3 regions of the Bacillus sp. VA13 genome follow, and region 2 is predicted to be linked to each of the others. Evidence: riboswitches for the same ligand, from Rfam matches in the RefSeq annotation. Region 2 holds a riboswitch; each other region holds the start of a gene.
What was found. A riboswitch is a leader RNA that binds a small molecule or an ion and turns the genes downstream of it on or off. The one in region 2 is predicted to bind S-adenosylmethionine.
Positions count from the first base shown of each region.

Region 1: another riboswitch for S-adenosylmethionine. It lies ahead of mtnW (2,3-diketo-5-methylthiopentyl-1-phosphate enolase); the one in region 2 lies ahead of AC0C66_RS02005 (2-hydroxyacid dehydrogenase).
Region 3: another riboswitch for S-adenosylmethionine. It lies ahead of metI (cystathionine gamma-synthase/O-acetylhomoserine thiolyase); the one in region 2 lies ahead of AC0C66_RS02005 (2-hydroxyacid dehydrogenase).

Region 1 covers NZ_JBVQPP010000003.1:154,277-158,855, forward strand. Annotated here, with positions in the region: gene mtnD (acireductone dioxygenase) at 1-387, opposite strand, end outside; gene AC0C66_RS12660 (methylthioribulose 1-phosphate dehydratase) at 402-1,031, opposite strand; gene mtnX (2-hydroxy-3-keto-5-methylthiopentenyl-1-phosphate phosphatase) at 989-1,696, opposite strand; gene mtnW (2,3-diketo-5-methylthiopentyl-1-phosphate enolase) at 1,693-2,910, opposite strand; SAM riboswitch class I at 2,994-3,094, opposite strand; gene mtnE (methionine-glutamine aminotransferase) at 3,136-4,329, opposite strand; gene AC0C66_RS12680 (carbon-nitrogen family hydrolase) at 4,424-4,579, shown strand, end outside.
Region 2 covers NZ_JBVQPP010000001.1:485,499-490,077, reverse strand. Annotated here, with positions in the region: gene AC0C66_RS02010 (molybdopterin oxidoreductase family protein) at 1-1,346, opposite strand, end outside; SAM riboswitch class I at 1,494-1,585, shown strand; gene AC0C66_RS02005 (2-hydroxyacid dehydrogenase) at 1,679-2,704, shown strand; gene AC0C66_RS02000 (FGGY-family carbohydrate kinase) at 2,722-4,185, shown strand; gene AC0C66_RS01995 (RbtT/DalT/CsbX family MFS transporter) at 4,280-4,579, shown strand, end outside.
Region 3 covers NZ_JBVQPP010000003.1:321,195-325,773, forward strand. Annotated here, with positions in the region: gene AC0C66_RS13570 (GNAT family N-acetyltransferase) at 1-43, shown strand, start outside; gene metC (cystathionine beta-lyase) at 76-1,248, opposite strand; gene metI (cystathionine gamma-synthase/O-acetylhomoserine thiolyase) at 1,241-2,362, opposite strand; SAM riboswitch class I at 2,431-2,554, opposite strand; gene AC0C66_RS13585 (esterase family protein) at 2,722-3,444, shown strand; gene AC0C66_RS13590 (YjcG family protein) at 3,481-3,996, shown strand; gene AC0C66_RS13595 (GNAT family N-acetyltransferase) at 4,001-4,423, shown strand; gene AC0C66_RS13600 (hypothetical protein) at 4,497-4,579, opposite strand, start outside.

The DNA.
Region 1 (4,579 bases), on a different contig from region 2:
GACATCAAAAAACGTGCCATCCTTGCCCTGAATGACAAAAATGCCGTGTCCGCTTACGATAAAACGGACCTCATCGTCTGTGTGGTGATGCTCTCTTTTAAAGTTCTCAAGCAGTTCATCAAGTTTCGGATTGCTATCTGACAAAGAAATAACATCCTGTGCTTTGTAGCCGCGGCGGGCTGAGATATCTTTAATTTCAGTTTCAAAGGTATCAAGGATTTGCTGTTTTTCTTCTTCTGTCAGATCATATTTCTCTGAAAGCTGTTCCGGGAGCTTCGCGATATCCCATTGCTCATAAATAACCTCTTGACTGTCCAGAAAGCTTGCTACTTCCTCTTGATTTTCAATCGTTGTATTTGCCTCATCATGAATTCGAATTGTTGCCATTTCAGTTCCTCCTTTTATTTAACCAGCTGATGCTGGAGTGTTTTCAATTTCAAATGGTAGCTGAACAAAAATTCATATGCTTCAAGCACTCTTTTTGCTTCAAATGCTGTTCTTCCCCAAGCGGTAATACCGTGATTTCGGATCAGAACAGCTCCTGAATCTTCTGAAATCTCTTCGGCAAACAGTGCCGCGAGCGTCGGAATATGAGCCGGATTTTCAATGATCGGAATGGTCACTTCTGCATTCTCTTCCCACAGGCCGAGCGCCTTTATTATTTCCTGGCCTCTGAATGTGATTTTCTTTTGATCTCCGTATAGCTCTGAGATCACATTATTGTTTACCGTATGGACATGCAGGCAGCATCCGGCATTGGTTTTATTGTACAAATGTGTGTGCAAAAGCGTTTCCGCTGACGGTTTCAGAGAATGCCCGCTTTCGGCAGGCTCTCCGTACTGATCCACCAGCAGAAAATCTTCATCCGTCTCTTTGCGTTTATCTTTTCCGCTTGCAGTGACGAGAAATGTTAAAGGCTCATCAGAAACTTTAATAGACAGATTGCCGCTAGTCGCCGGAAACCAATCTCGTTCAGCCAATTCTCGTTTTACTTCAGCGAGTTCTCTCCAGCGTTCTTGTTTTGCAGCCATTCCTGTACCTCCGTTACATTCTCAATATCTTTTCTTATCTCATAAAAATCTTGATACGGGAGATGATTCAGGTTCTGCTCCCGGCATTCGTTTAATAAATAATCCCTTGCAAAACAAAGATCAGACAGCTTTGCTGCCTCTACATCTGTAACCGAATCACCGATCATGATGATATATTGGTTCGGTTCAGCGAGTTCATGTATCACTGACGGCTTGCAGCACCCGCATTGATTGCTGCAAGTCCCTTTGCAAGAATGAGGCCAGTCAATATGAATATAGTCATTGTCAAATGAAGCATGGTTGCAATAAATATGGTCTTTCTCCACAATGCCTTCAAGCAATGGATATACAAAAAAGTCCATTCCTCCGCTTACGACATAAAACGGAATCTCATGCTCCTTGACAAACGCTACAAATTCCCGAAAGCCTTCCCTGATTTTTGCATCTTCCAATACAAATCTTGTAATCTCTTCTTTTAAACTGCTTGGCAGAAGGCCGAACATCCGTCCGACACCTTCCTTGATCGACAGCGTTTTGGACAGCACGCCGTCTTTTAATGCCGTCCACTCCGGCGGAGCAAATGTTTTCATGATGCTTATAATGTTGTCGTTCATCGTGATGGTTCCGTCAAAATCACAAATAATTAAAGGCTTTCGAGTCGTCATACAGCTTCAACCTTTCCCCATTTATCAAGGGCAAGCTTTAGATCCTTGCATTGTTCGGCTTTTTCATCAATCGGCTGGGCTTCTAAGACCGCATCAATTATGGCTCTGAACGCTTTGCCCCCGCCTTGGGCGCCGTTCGGATGTCCGTGTACGCCTCCCCCGGCGTTAATAATATGATCTATGCCGAAATCCCGCATTAAAAGCGGAACCATACCGGGATGAATGCCTGCTGACGGAACGGCAAATGTTTGGTTAAAGGCATCCTCTCTTACACATTCTTCGTGTATCGCCAGCGCATCTTCTTTTGGAAGCGCAACCGAACCGTATGGAGATGGGAAGAGACTGAAGTCAGCACCGCAATACCGGTTCAATTTTCCGAGCAAAAGAGCATGAGAAAATCCGTAGAACGGAGAAGACGTAAACGCCCCGCTGACAGCTGGATGTGCCATAATCGGGATTGCGATTTCGGGATCTTCCGCTAGGCTTTGCATGACGTCCAAGCCGTAAGCGAAGACATTAAACAAAAGCGCATCCGCTCCTAATTCGGCAGCGCGTCTCGCTTTGTCTTTCAGATCAGCCGTACGTCCAGTCAAATTGACCGCATACAGCGTTTTATGCCCGGTTTGCTCATACGTTTCTTTCAATATTTGCTTTCCTTCTGTAATTCTTGTTTCAAAAGGCGCCAGACCTGTCTCAAAGAAAATTTCATCGTCCTTAATCAAATCAACTCCGCCAAGCGCCTGCTGCCTGAGCTGTTCTTTAATATCACTCAGATCCCTTCCGATAACCCCTTTAAAAATGCTCATTAACAGCGGTCTCTCAAACTCTCCCAGCAGCTTCCGGATGCCGTATACGCCAAACTTCGGTCCCGGCAGCGTGCGCTTAAATGCTTCAGAGAAGTGAAGATCGAGTAATTTGATTTTTCCGTCCAGCGACAGCTTGCCAAACACTGTTGTCAGCAAAGCCGGAATATCCTGAGAGAAATTGATTTCAGGATAGGCAATTGTGATCACCGCTTGTTTCCCTGATGCAGGAGTTCCCTCTCTTTCCTCGACCTTTATCACCCGCCCCTTGTGCTTTTGCATTTGCTCCTGTTTTACAAGGGGCAGATCTGTCCATGAGCCTACTGTCAATCCTATTGCGATTTGTTCTGCTTTTTTCTCTGTATCGGCTCCCGGTTCGGTCAGGAGATATGTTGCTAATAACTCACTCATGCCAGAGCTCCTTTCATTTCATCCATATAAAAAAACCTCTTCAAACAGCAATCGCGTCTAAAGAGGTTTCGTTTCTCGTCCGAATCTTATCTCTCAGCCGCCAGCTGCAAGAATTAGCACCGTGCTTTATAAGTCGGTTGCCGGGCTTCATCGGGCTCGTCCCTCTGCCTGCTCTTGATAAGAAAATATAGATTTTATAAATTATTTTGAATTATCCCATCGTTATCAGATCTTGTCAATGCTTTTTTGGGTAAACAGGTTCAGTTTCCCAATTCGATAAGCGGCTTCTTTGAGTCTTTCTTCACTTGTCAGCAGTCCGACTCTGACATAGCCCTCGCCATATTCACCGAAGCCGTTTCCAGCCGCAACCGCCACATTCGCTTTTTCCAGCAAAAGGTCTGAGAACTGCTCGGAAGTATAGCCTTCCGGCACAGGCAGCCAGGCAAAAAATGAACCTGCCGGAGCTGTCACATCCCAGCCGATTTCCCGGCATGCCGCAATCCAAGCGTTTCGCCTGGTCTCATATCGGGCATTTTGCTCCGCCACACACGTCTGATCAGCTAGCAGTGCCGCCGCTGCAGCCTCCTGAGTCGCTCTGAAAAGACTGACAAACATATGGTCTTGATAAAGATTGATCGCTTCAATGACCGAAGCGTTTCCGACAGCAAAGCCGACCCGCCACCCTGCCATGTTATACGTTTTTGACAGCGTATAAATTTCAATTCCGATATCCTTCGCACCTTCAGTCTGCAAAAAGCTTAACGGCTTGCAGCCGTCAAATCCTACAGCGCCGTAAGCAAAATCATGAACGACACAGATCCCGTTTTCTTTCGCAAAACTCACGGTTTCTTCAAAAAACTCGGAGGTAGCAACAGCTCCCGTCGGATTATTCGGATAATTTAAATACATCAATTTCGCCTGTTCCCTCACTTCAGCCGCGATGCTGCTGTAATCAGGAAGAAACGCCCTGTCCTTTACGAGCGGCATCATTTCCATCTTCGCTTTCGCGAGTGTGACACCTGACCAGTAATCAGGATAGCCCGGATCCGGAACTAAAATCGTATCACCCGGATTCAACAAGCATTGCGGGAGCTCGACCAGACCGGCTTTCCCGCCGAATAATACAGCGACTTCAGTTTCCGGGTCAAGATCGATACCGTATTCTCGTTTATAAAATGCTGCTGCGGCTGATTTCAGACTATATGAGCCGCGAAAAGACGAGTATTTATGATTTTCAGGATCCGCAACGGCTCGTTTCATTTCCTCGACGATATGTTCCGGAGTCGGCTGATCCGGATTTCCCTGTCCGAGATTGATGACGTCGTGTCCTTCTGCGAGCTTTCGGTTCACTTTCTGCACCAGAGAAGCGAAGAATTGTTTAGGCAATTCTTTCAATACATGAGACTGTTCAAATTTCATCAATTCTCACCTTCTAAAAAAATCTTGAAATGATAGTCCATCATCATATATGGTTAAATGAAAAAAGTAAAGAAAAATTTGGGGTGTTAAAAAGATGAAATGGACGATATCTTGTCTTCAATTTGATATTTCATACGGTAAACCTTCGGAAAATATAAAAAAGGCTGAATTTTTGATTGAAAAAGAAAGCAAACATGCTGATGTTCTTGTTCTTCCTGAATTATGGACGACCGGATATGACTTGGCCAAC
Region 2 (4,579 bases):
TGAATGTAATGGTGCCAGTAGGAGGTATAAAAATCAGTATTTTCAAAAGCGGATGTTGCAGGCAGTACAATGTCCGCATATGCAGCCGTTTCCGTTAAAAATAAATCATGAACCACAGTAAACAAGTCTTCCCGCAGCAAGCCCTGTCTGACTTTATTCGCTTCTGGAGCGACAACGGCTGGATTCGTCCCGTAAATAAAAAGAGAACGAATCGGCGGATCTGTTTCCAAAAGCACTTTGCCCAGCTGATTCATATTAAATGATCTCGGTGTGCGCCCCTTCAGTAAGTCAGGCCGCTGCAAGGCATTTGTGTTATATTCTAAAATTCCGCTGTTATGCTTAATTGCGCCGCCCCCTGTGTGCAGCCATTGGCCAGTAACCGCCGGAAGACAGGCAATCGTCCGTACAATCATCCCGCCGTTATCGTGGTGTTGAAGTCCGTTTCCGATTCTAATAAAAGCAGGGGAGGTTTCGCCGTACATTCTTGCCAGCTGATACATATCTTCGGTGCTGACACCGGTGATCAGTGATACCTTTTCCGGATCATACTGTTTCACGTGTTCACGGAGCTCTTCATAGCCGACTGTGTATTCAGACAGAAATGCTTCATCATGAAGGTTTTCTTTAAATAAGATGTGCATGATGCCAAGAGCAAGTGCGCTGTCGGTTCCGGGTTTTATGGGAATAAACCAATCTGCAAGACGTCCTGTCTGGTTTTTATGAACATCAATCACGACAATTTTGGCACCTTGTTTTCGTGCTTTTTGGGCGATAGTAATTTGGTGCATATTTGTACTGACCGCGTTGATTCCCCAAAAAATAAATAGTTTCGTATGAATGGTTTTCTCAGGATCAATTCCCGCACTTATACCCATTGTATATTTATAGCCCTCTGATCCTGCTTTGCTGCAAATCGTCCTTTCGAGCTGGCTCGAACCCATGCGGTAAAAGAAGCGGCGGTCCATACCTTCAGCTGTTAATTTCCCCATATTTCCGTAAAAGCTGTACGGAAGTATGCTTTCAGCTCCCTCTTCATCAATCAGCTGTTTCCAGCGGGAGGTAATGGTATCGATTGCCTCTTCCCAAGAAATCGGTTCGAATATCGCTTGGCCTTTCGCACCTGTCCGTTTAAGCGGTGTAGTCAGCCGCTTTTCATCATAGATGCGCTCCGTCATGTTTCGGACTTTGTTGCATATGTTTCCGGCTGTGACAGGATGATCAGGATCACCTTGGACTTTCACAATTTTTCCGTCTTTTTTATGTATTAACAATCCGCACTGATCCGGGCAGTCAAGCGAGCAAACGGATTTAAAAATGCCGTTTTGTTGTGTGGCAAAAGATTTCATGGCCCAGTTCCTCTCTCTAGTTAGATATTTTGTAAGAATTATAACATTTCGGATGATAACGTCAATTCTGAAAAAAGAGATTGACATCAATCTGAGACTTCTTTATGATAAACGTATTCTTCATTCTGAAAATTACATACTCAACATTTTCTATCCAGAGAGGTGGAGGGACTGGCCCTATGAAACCTCGGCAACATTATTGTGCCAATTCCAGCAAGCGTCAGCTTGAAAGATAGGAAAGCAAGGTTTATACCAGCGTCTGTCTGTAAACAGGGCACGCTTATACATGAATCTCTTTCCATCTTCGGAAAGAGATTTTTTTATGAAAAAATATGATGAAAAGGATGTTTTGCACCATGACGGTTTTGGTTACGGCACCGTACAACGAAGAAGGACGAAAAGAGCTTGAAAAATTGTTCGGCTCAGTTACTTATCATCCCTGGAAGGAACAAGGCCGGGCATACGGGGAAGATGAACTCATTCAGCTGCTAAAAGCAACAAATGCGACAGGCTTGATTACTGAGCTTGATCAAGTAACAGACAGCGTATTTGCATCTGTTCCAGAACTTTCATTTGTGGGCGTGTGCAGAGGAATGCCATCCAATGTGGATGTGGCCGCAGCATCAAAAAGAGGTATACCCGTTTTCTATACACCCGGGCGGAATGCACAAGCGGTTGCTGAAATGTTTATCGGTAATGTGATTTCCTTTCTCCGCCATACCAGCTCCTCTAATCAATGGCTGAAGGATGGAAAATGGGACAGCGATTACTTGCAGGCTTATGTCAAATTTAAAGGGAACGAATTAACGGGAAAAACGGTCGGCATGGTTGGGTTCGGCGCGGTTGGTCAAAGGATTGCAAAACTGCTGACAGCGTTTGACTGTAAAGTAAAGTATTACGATCCATACGTACAAGACGATCATCCGCTGTATGAAAAAGTATCTCTCAAAACGGTGTTTTCAGACAGTGATATCGTTTCTGTCCATCTGCCTCGTACTGAGAAAACACTGAGACTTATTGATCGGAAGTATTTTGATCTGATGAAAGAGAGTGCGATTTTCGTCAATACTTCAAGAGCAGTTGTGGTAAACCGTGAAGATCTTTTATCTGTATTAAAAGAACAAAAAATCAGAGGAGCGATTTTAGACGTTTTTTATCATGAACCTCCAGAGGAATCAGATTACGAATACATTTCATTGCCTAATGTTCTGGCAACACCGCATCTCGCTGGAGCAACCTTTGAAGTAGAAGATCATCACGTGACGATCCTGAACGAAGCCCTCAAAAAGTGGAAGGTTGAAAAAACTCTTAATATTCCGACACTGTATAACAAAGATGAGCTGAAAACAGAGGTTTAAGAGAGGAGGTTACAGGAATGAAAAAACAAAAAGGCTATCTCGTTTTTGATATCGGCACAGGGAATGCGAGAGTAGCGGTCGTAAGTGTATCGGGCAGCGTTCAAACGGTTGAAAGGGAGGACATCGTGTATGCTACCGAGACGCTTTACCCGGACAGCCGTTATTTTTCTCCTCAGGTGCTGTGGAAGCAAGTGATGAAACTGGCAAAACGTGCGCTTTCTCGTTCAGGTGATATTGACATTATTGGTTTGACATCGACAAGTCAAAGACAGGGGATTGTTCTGATCGATCAAAATGGCGACTCTTTTCTCGGGCTGCCGAACATTGATAATCGCGGCCGTGAGTGGGAGGAGAGTATACCCAATCAGGAAGAAATATACATCCGCACAGGCCGCCTCCCGACTGCACTTTTTTCTGCGCTCAAGCTTTATGGTTTAAAACAGCGTCAGCCCTTTTTATGGGAAAAGACTGCTAGTTTTACAAGCATCAGTGATTGGGTGACATATCAGCTGAGCGGAATTTTGACATATGAACCATCGCAGGCAACTGAAACCCTGTTGTTTGACGTGAAGCAAAACACTTGGTCAGAAGAGATGTGCGGCATATTCGGCTTTTCACCATCCATCCTTCCGCCTCTTGTAAGAGCGGGAACAGCGATTGGAACGATAACAAATGAATATGCAACCGAATTAGGCCTTTCTATAACTGCTAAGGTTATAGCAGGGGGCGGTGATACACAACTGGCTGTGAAAAGCACTAGCGCTGCGCTTGAGGACATTGTCATCGTATCAGGGACAACAACGCCAATAACCAAAATTACTGCTGATCATGGCGACACAAAACATAAAGCATGGCTGAACTGCCATACAGATCAAGGACATTGGCTTGTGGAAACGAATCCGGGAATTACCGGCCTGAATTATCAAAAATTAAAACAGATATTTTATCCAAATGAATCGTACGAAGTGATGGAGGAAGAGATTTCTGCCCTTGCTAAAGAAGACAATGCGTGTGTGGCGGCTCTCGGTTCTTACTTATCGGCAGAAAAGAATGCGTTAACGAGAGGCGGATTTCTTTTTGATGCCCCGCTTTCCTCAAATTTAAAGAGAGCACATTTTGTACGTGCGGCGCTGCAAGAGATCGCATTTTCGATCAAATGGAACTTTGACATTTTAACAAAGGTTACTCCGTTTGAACGTGACTTTGTTTGGGTGTGCGGAGGAGGATTCCAAAGCAAAGCACTCACTCAATATATCGCGGACCTTCTTCAGAAAAAAATCTATGTTCAAGAGGGATATCATCAGGCATCTGTCGTTGGCGCTGCAGTCATTTGCAATGAAACCTTTCAATTGACGGAAGAGATGTCAGCAAATATCCGGGTGATCGAACCGCAGGACTGTCGGGTCGAACTGGCTTTATATGAGGAATGGAAGCAAACACAGCGTTTTTTTTCAGAGTCAGAAAGCAAAGTGTTGATATAAGGCGGTATGTGCTGCTGTTTTAAGGAATGAACTAATTTTCGGCTTTAACAAGGTAATACGGTAATTGATATCAGCATCTAAGGAGGAGACAGATATGTTAGATAAAATTGGAATACCGAAGCGGCTTGCCTGGGGGTTTTTAGGGGTTGTTTTGTTTATGATGGGAGACGGGCTTGAACAAGGTTGGCTCAGCCCGTTTCTGATTGAAAACGGACTTACGGTTCAGCAATCCGCTTCAATTTTTAGCATTTACGGGATTGCGCTTGCCATAGCTTCCTGGTTTTCAGGTGTATGTCTCGAAGCATTTGGCGCAAAACGGACGATGTTTATGGGGCTGTTGTTTTATGTGATCGGTACAGCTGCCTTTATCGTGTTTGGATTTGAACAGCTTAAC
Region 3 (4,579 bases), on a different contig from region 2:
GGATCATCAAGTCCTCGCGATTCTGAATCCTGATGATGAATAACAAAAGAAGCCGGGGCCATCCCCGGCTTCTTTTTATCGAACCGCCACTGGCGCAATTTCTTTCAGCGCTTGTGCGAAATCACGTTCTAAATCGTCTGCATGTTCGACTCCCACGCTAAGACGGAGCAGGCCGTCTGTGATGCCGCGTTTTTCACGCTCTTCCTTAGGCATTGCCGCGTGAGACATCGTTGCCGGATAAGACAAAATCGATTCCACGGCGCCGAGGCTTACAGCAAAGACCGGAAGTGATACATTCTCTACTAATTTCTTAACGGCCTCTTTGCTTTCAAGCTCAAAAGATAGCACGGCGCCCGCTCCCGTTGACTGGCTTTTATGGATTTCAGCGCCCGGATGATCAGACAGCCCCGGATAATACACGCGTTTCACCGCCGGATGCTTCTGGAAAAATTCCGCAAGCCGCTCAGCTGTTTGACTTGCTTTTTCTAAACGGACCTGCAATGTTTTTAATCCGCGCAGCACAAGCCAGCAATCTTGCACGCCAAGGACGGCGCCGAACGAGTTTTGCAGCTTATACAGCTGCTTCCCAAGCTCTTCATCCTTTACAGCAGCCAGGCCTGAGAGCACATCACTGTGTCCGCTCAAGAACTTTGTTGCACTGTGAAGCACAATATCCACACCGAGATCAAGCGGACGCTGCAGTGCAGGTGTCATGAATGTATTGTCCAGAAAGGTCAAACAGCCGTTTTCTTTTGCAAGCTGAACAACCGCTTTAATATCAGTAATCCCAAGTGTCGGATTTGACGGTGTCTCCATATAAATGACCTTTGTATTCGGCTTGATATTCCGCGCCACTTCGTTACTATCCGTCATATCAACAAACGTGTGCTCAATGCCAAACCGGGTCAGCACCTCTGTTACCATGCGGAAGGTTCCGCCATATACATCTTCTGTCACAAGAACGTGGTCACCCTGTGACAGCAATAAAAATGCTGTTGAGATCGCAGCCATGCCTGAACTGAAAGCAAATCCTCTCGTTCCGCCTTCCAGTGCGGCAATTGTTTCTTCGAGTGCTGTTCTTGTCGGCGTTCCTGAGCGGCTGTAATCATATGCGCCAAACTCTTCAAATGAAGATTGGTGAAAAGTTGATGCGTGCTGGATCGGTACACTGACCGCTCCTGTTGTGCCGTCTGTTTTAAATGGATTGTGCACGAGCTGGGTTTCCAGCGTCCAATTGTGATTACTCAAATGAAACAGCTCCCTCTTTGACCTGACATAACGCCTGTTTTAAGTCTTCTTTTAAATCTTCCGCATGTTCAATTCCGACTGAAAAACGCAGCAAGCGATTGCAGACTCCGTTTGCGATGCGGATTTCTTCAGGAATATCCATGTGCGTCTGTGTGGCAGGGTATGTAATAAAGCTCTCCACCCCGCCGAGGCTTTCTGCAAAACAAATGGTTTTCAGCGCTTTTAAAAATGGATTGACCCACTCTTCTTTCTGCAGACGGAAGGACAGCATGCCGCCTTTTCCGGGATATAGTACATCAGAAATTTCTTCCTGCTCTTCTAAAAACGCCGCAAGCTCCTGCGCGTTTGCCTGATGCTGGCGCATTCTGAGGCTCAGCGTCTTCATTCCTCTCATCAGAAGCCACGAATCAAACGGAGGCAGGACGGCGCCGATCGCATTTTGGTGTTGAAACATTTCCTCACCAAGCTGCTCATCCTTTACAACGACAAGTCCCGCAAGCAGGTCGTTATGCCCGCCTAAATACTTGGTTGCACTGTGAATCACAATGTCGGCTCCCAGCTCAAGCGGCCTTTGCAAGACCGGTGTATAAAATGTATTATCAACGATCAGCAGAAGACCGTACTCTTTTGTGATCCGGGCGACCTTTTCAATGTCCGCCTCCTGCATGAGCGGATTTGTCGGTGTTTCCACAAACACCGCTTTTGTATTCGGCGTAATCTTAGAGCGTAAACAGTCCTCATCACTGAAATCATCATAATGAAAGGTCAATCCATATTTTTTCCATTCGTTTTCAAACAGACGATACGTGCCGCCATATAGGTCCGATGAAACGATCAGTTCATCTCCGCTTTTAAACAGCGCCATAATCGTTTGGATGGCAGCCATTCCCGAACTGAAGGCAAGCCCTCTCGCTCCGTTTTCTAAGCTGGCGATCGCGTCCTCAACAAGCTGGCGTGTCGGATTTTTTGTGCGAACATAATCAAATCCGGTAGATTCTCCGATTCCTCTGTGGCGGTATGCTGTTGATAAATAAATAGGAGGACTCACTGTTCCCGTTACTTCGTCGCTTCGGTTTCCAATTTGGGCTAATTTCGTTTCAACGTGCTGTGACATATAGCTGACACCTTCCCTTTTCAAAATAAAAAACCCCTTCCTCATAAGAAGAAGGGGTTTAACGCTTCTTCTTATCTTCCAAGCATAAAAAACGCTTGCTGGATTTAGCACCTTGGCGTTTTGCACATAATGCAAAACAAGCCGGTTGCTGAGGTTTCTAAGGGCCAGTCCCTCCACCTCTCACGATAAGAAATATCGATTTCAATTTTCTGATAGTTTTATATTAGCGCAATTTGCAGTTTATTTCAACACTTTTTTCTTCGAGTTCCGAACAGTTTAAAGAGAGAAATTTCTAATAATTCATGGTACAATAATGGAAAACAGCAAGAAAGTCTAGCGATGTCCTGGAGGAATGTATTATGGCACCGAAAAACGGCACAGTGCAAGAAAAGAAATTCTTTTCAAAAGAGCTTAACGAGGAAATGACATTGCTCGTTTATCTGCCGTCCAACTACTCCCCGCTTTATAAATACCATGTCATTATCGCGCAGGACGGCCACGATTATTTCAGGCTGGGGAGAATCGGCAGACAGGTCGAAGAATTGCTGTCCAAGCGAGAAATAGACCGGAGCATTATTATCGGTGTTCCTTATAAGGATGTAAAAGAGCGCAGAAAAACCTATCATCCGGAAGGCTCAAAATTTTCGGCGTATAAACGGTTCATCGCCCATGAGCTCGTTCCGTTTGCGGATGACGAGTATCCAACCTATCAAGTCGGCTACGGTCGGACGCTGATCGGTGATTCTCTCGGAGCGACTGTTTCTCTTATGACAGCGCTTGATTATCCGAATATGTTCGGAAACATCATCATGCAGTCTCCCTATGTTGACAAACATGTATTGGGAGCTGTGAAACAGTCAGACGATATCAAACACCTCTCTATTTATCACCAAATCGGAACAAAAGAAACTGACGTCCACACGACAGACGGAAACATTCTGGACTTTACAGAACCGAATCAGGAGCTGAAACAGCTGCTGGAGGAGAAGCTTTCCGATTATTATTTTGAATCATTTGACGGAGATCACAAATGGACATACTGGCAGCCGCTCATCACGCCGGCGCTGAAAAAAATGCTTTGATATTCTATCATACTTTATTTCCAGGAGGGACATAATATGAAATACGGAATCGTTTTATTTCCATCAAAAAAACTCCAAGACCTTGCGAACTCTTACAGAAAGCGCTATGATCCGAGCTATTCCCTGATCCCGCCCCATTTGACGCTAAGAGCATCGTTTGAATGTAAAGAGGAGAAAGCGGATCAGCTTGTATCACATCTGAGAAACATCGCAAAGGAGTCCCATCCGATCGTTCTCAAAATGACAAAATACAGCTCATTTGCGCCTGTCAATAATGTCATTTACATCAAAGCAGAGCCGACGGAAGAATTAAAAACACTCAATGAAAAGTTATACACCGGTGTGTTGGCTGGTGAACAGGAATATAATTTCGTTCCGCATGTGACGGTCGGCCAAAATCTTTCCGACGATGAGCATTCAGATGTGCTGGGACAATTAAAAATGCAGGAAGTGTCGCATGAAGAAATCGTTGATCGTTTCCACTTGCTTTACCAGCTAGAAAACGGATCGTGGACAGTATATGAAACCTTCTTGCTAGGCGGAGGAGAATAATCGTTTGGAAGCAGTTATCGCAAAAAATGAAAAACAAATGAAAGATGCATTTTATGTAAGAAAAGAAGTCTTTGTCAAAGAACAAAACGTACCTGCTGAAGAAGAAATTGACGAACTTGAAAATGAGTCGGAGCATATCGTCGTGTATGACGGCGGAAAGCCTGTCGGCGCCGGAAGATGGCGTATGAAGGACGGCTACGGCAAGTTAGAGCGGATTTGCGTATTGAAAAGCCACCGCTCCTCCGGTGTCGGCGGCATCATTATGAAGGCACTCGAAAAAGCGGCGGCAGACGGCGGCGCTTCCGGTTTCATTTTAAACGCGCAAACGCAGGCTGTGCCGTTTTACAAGAAACACGGGTATCGCGTGCTTTCTGAAAAAGAATTTCTCGATGCCGGCATTCCCCACTTACAAATGATTAACGACTAAACAGTATCCGGGTCTATTGAGATCCGGATTTTTTCCGCACATAAAAAACCGTTCTCTTGATGTGAACGGTTTTTTATACATATCGATTAATATAAGTGCCCATTCCTTTTTCTCGCAATCTCTTATAAAGAGAGCGCTTACGTTTTGTCTCGTTTA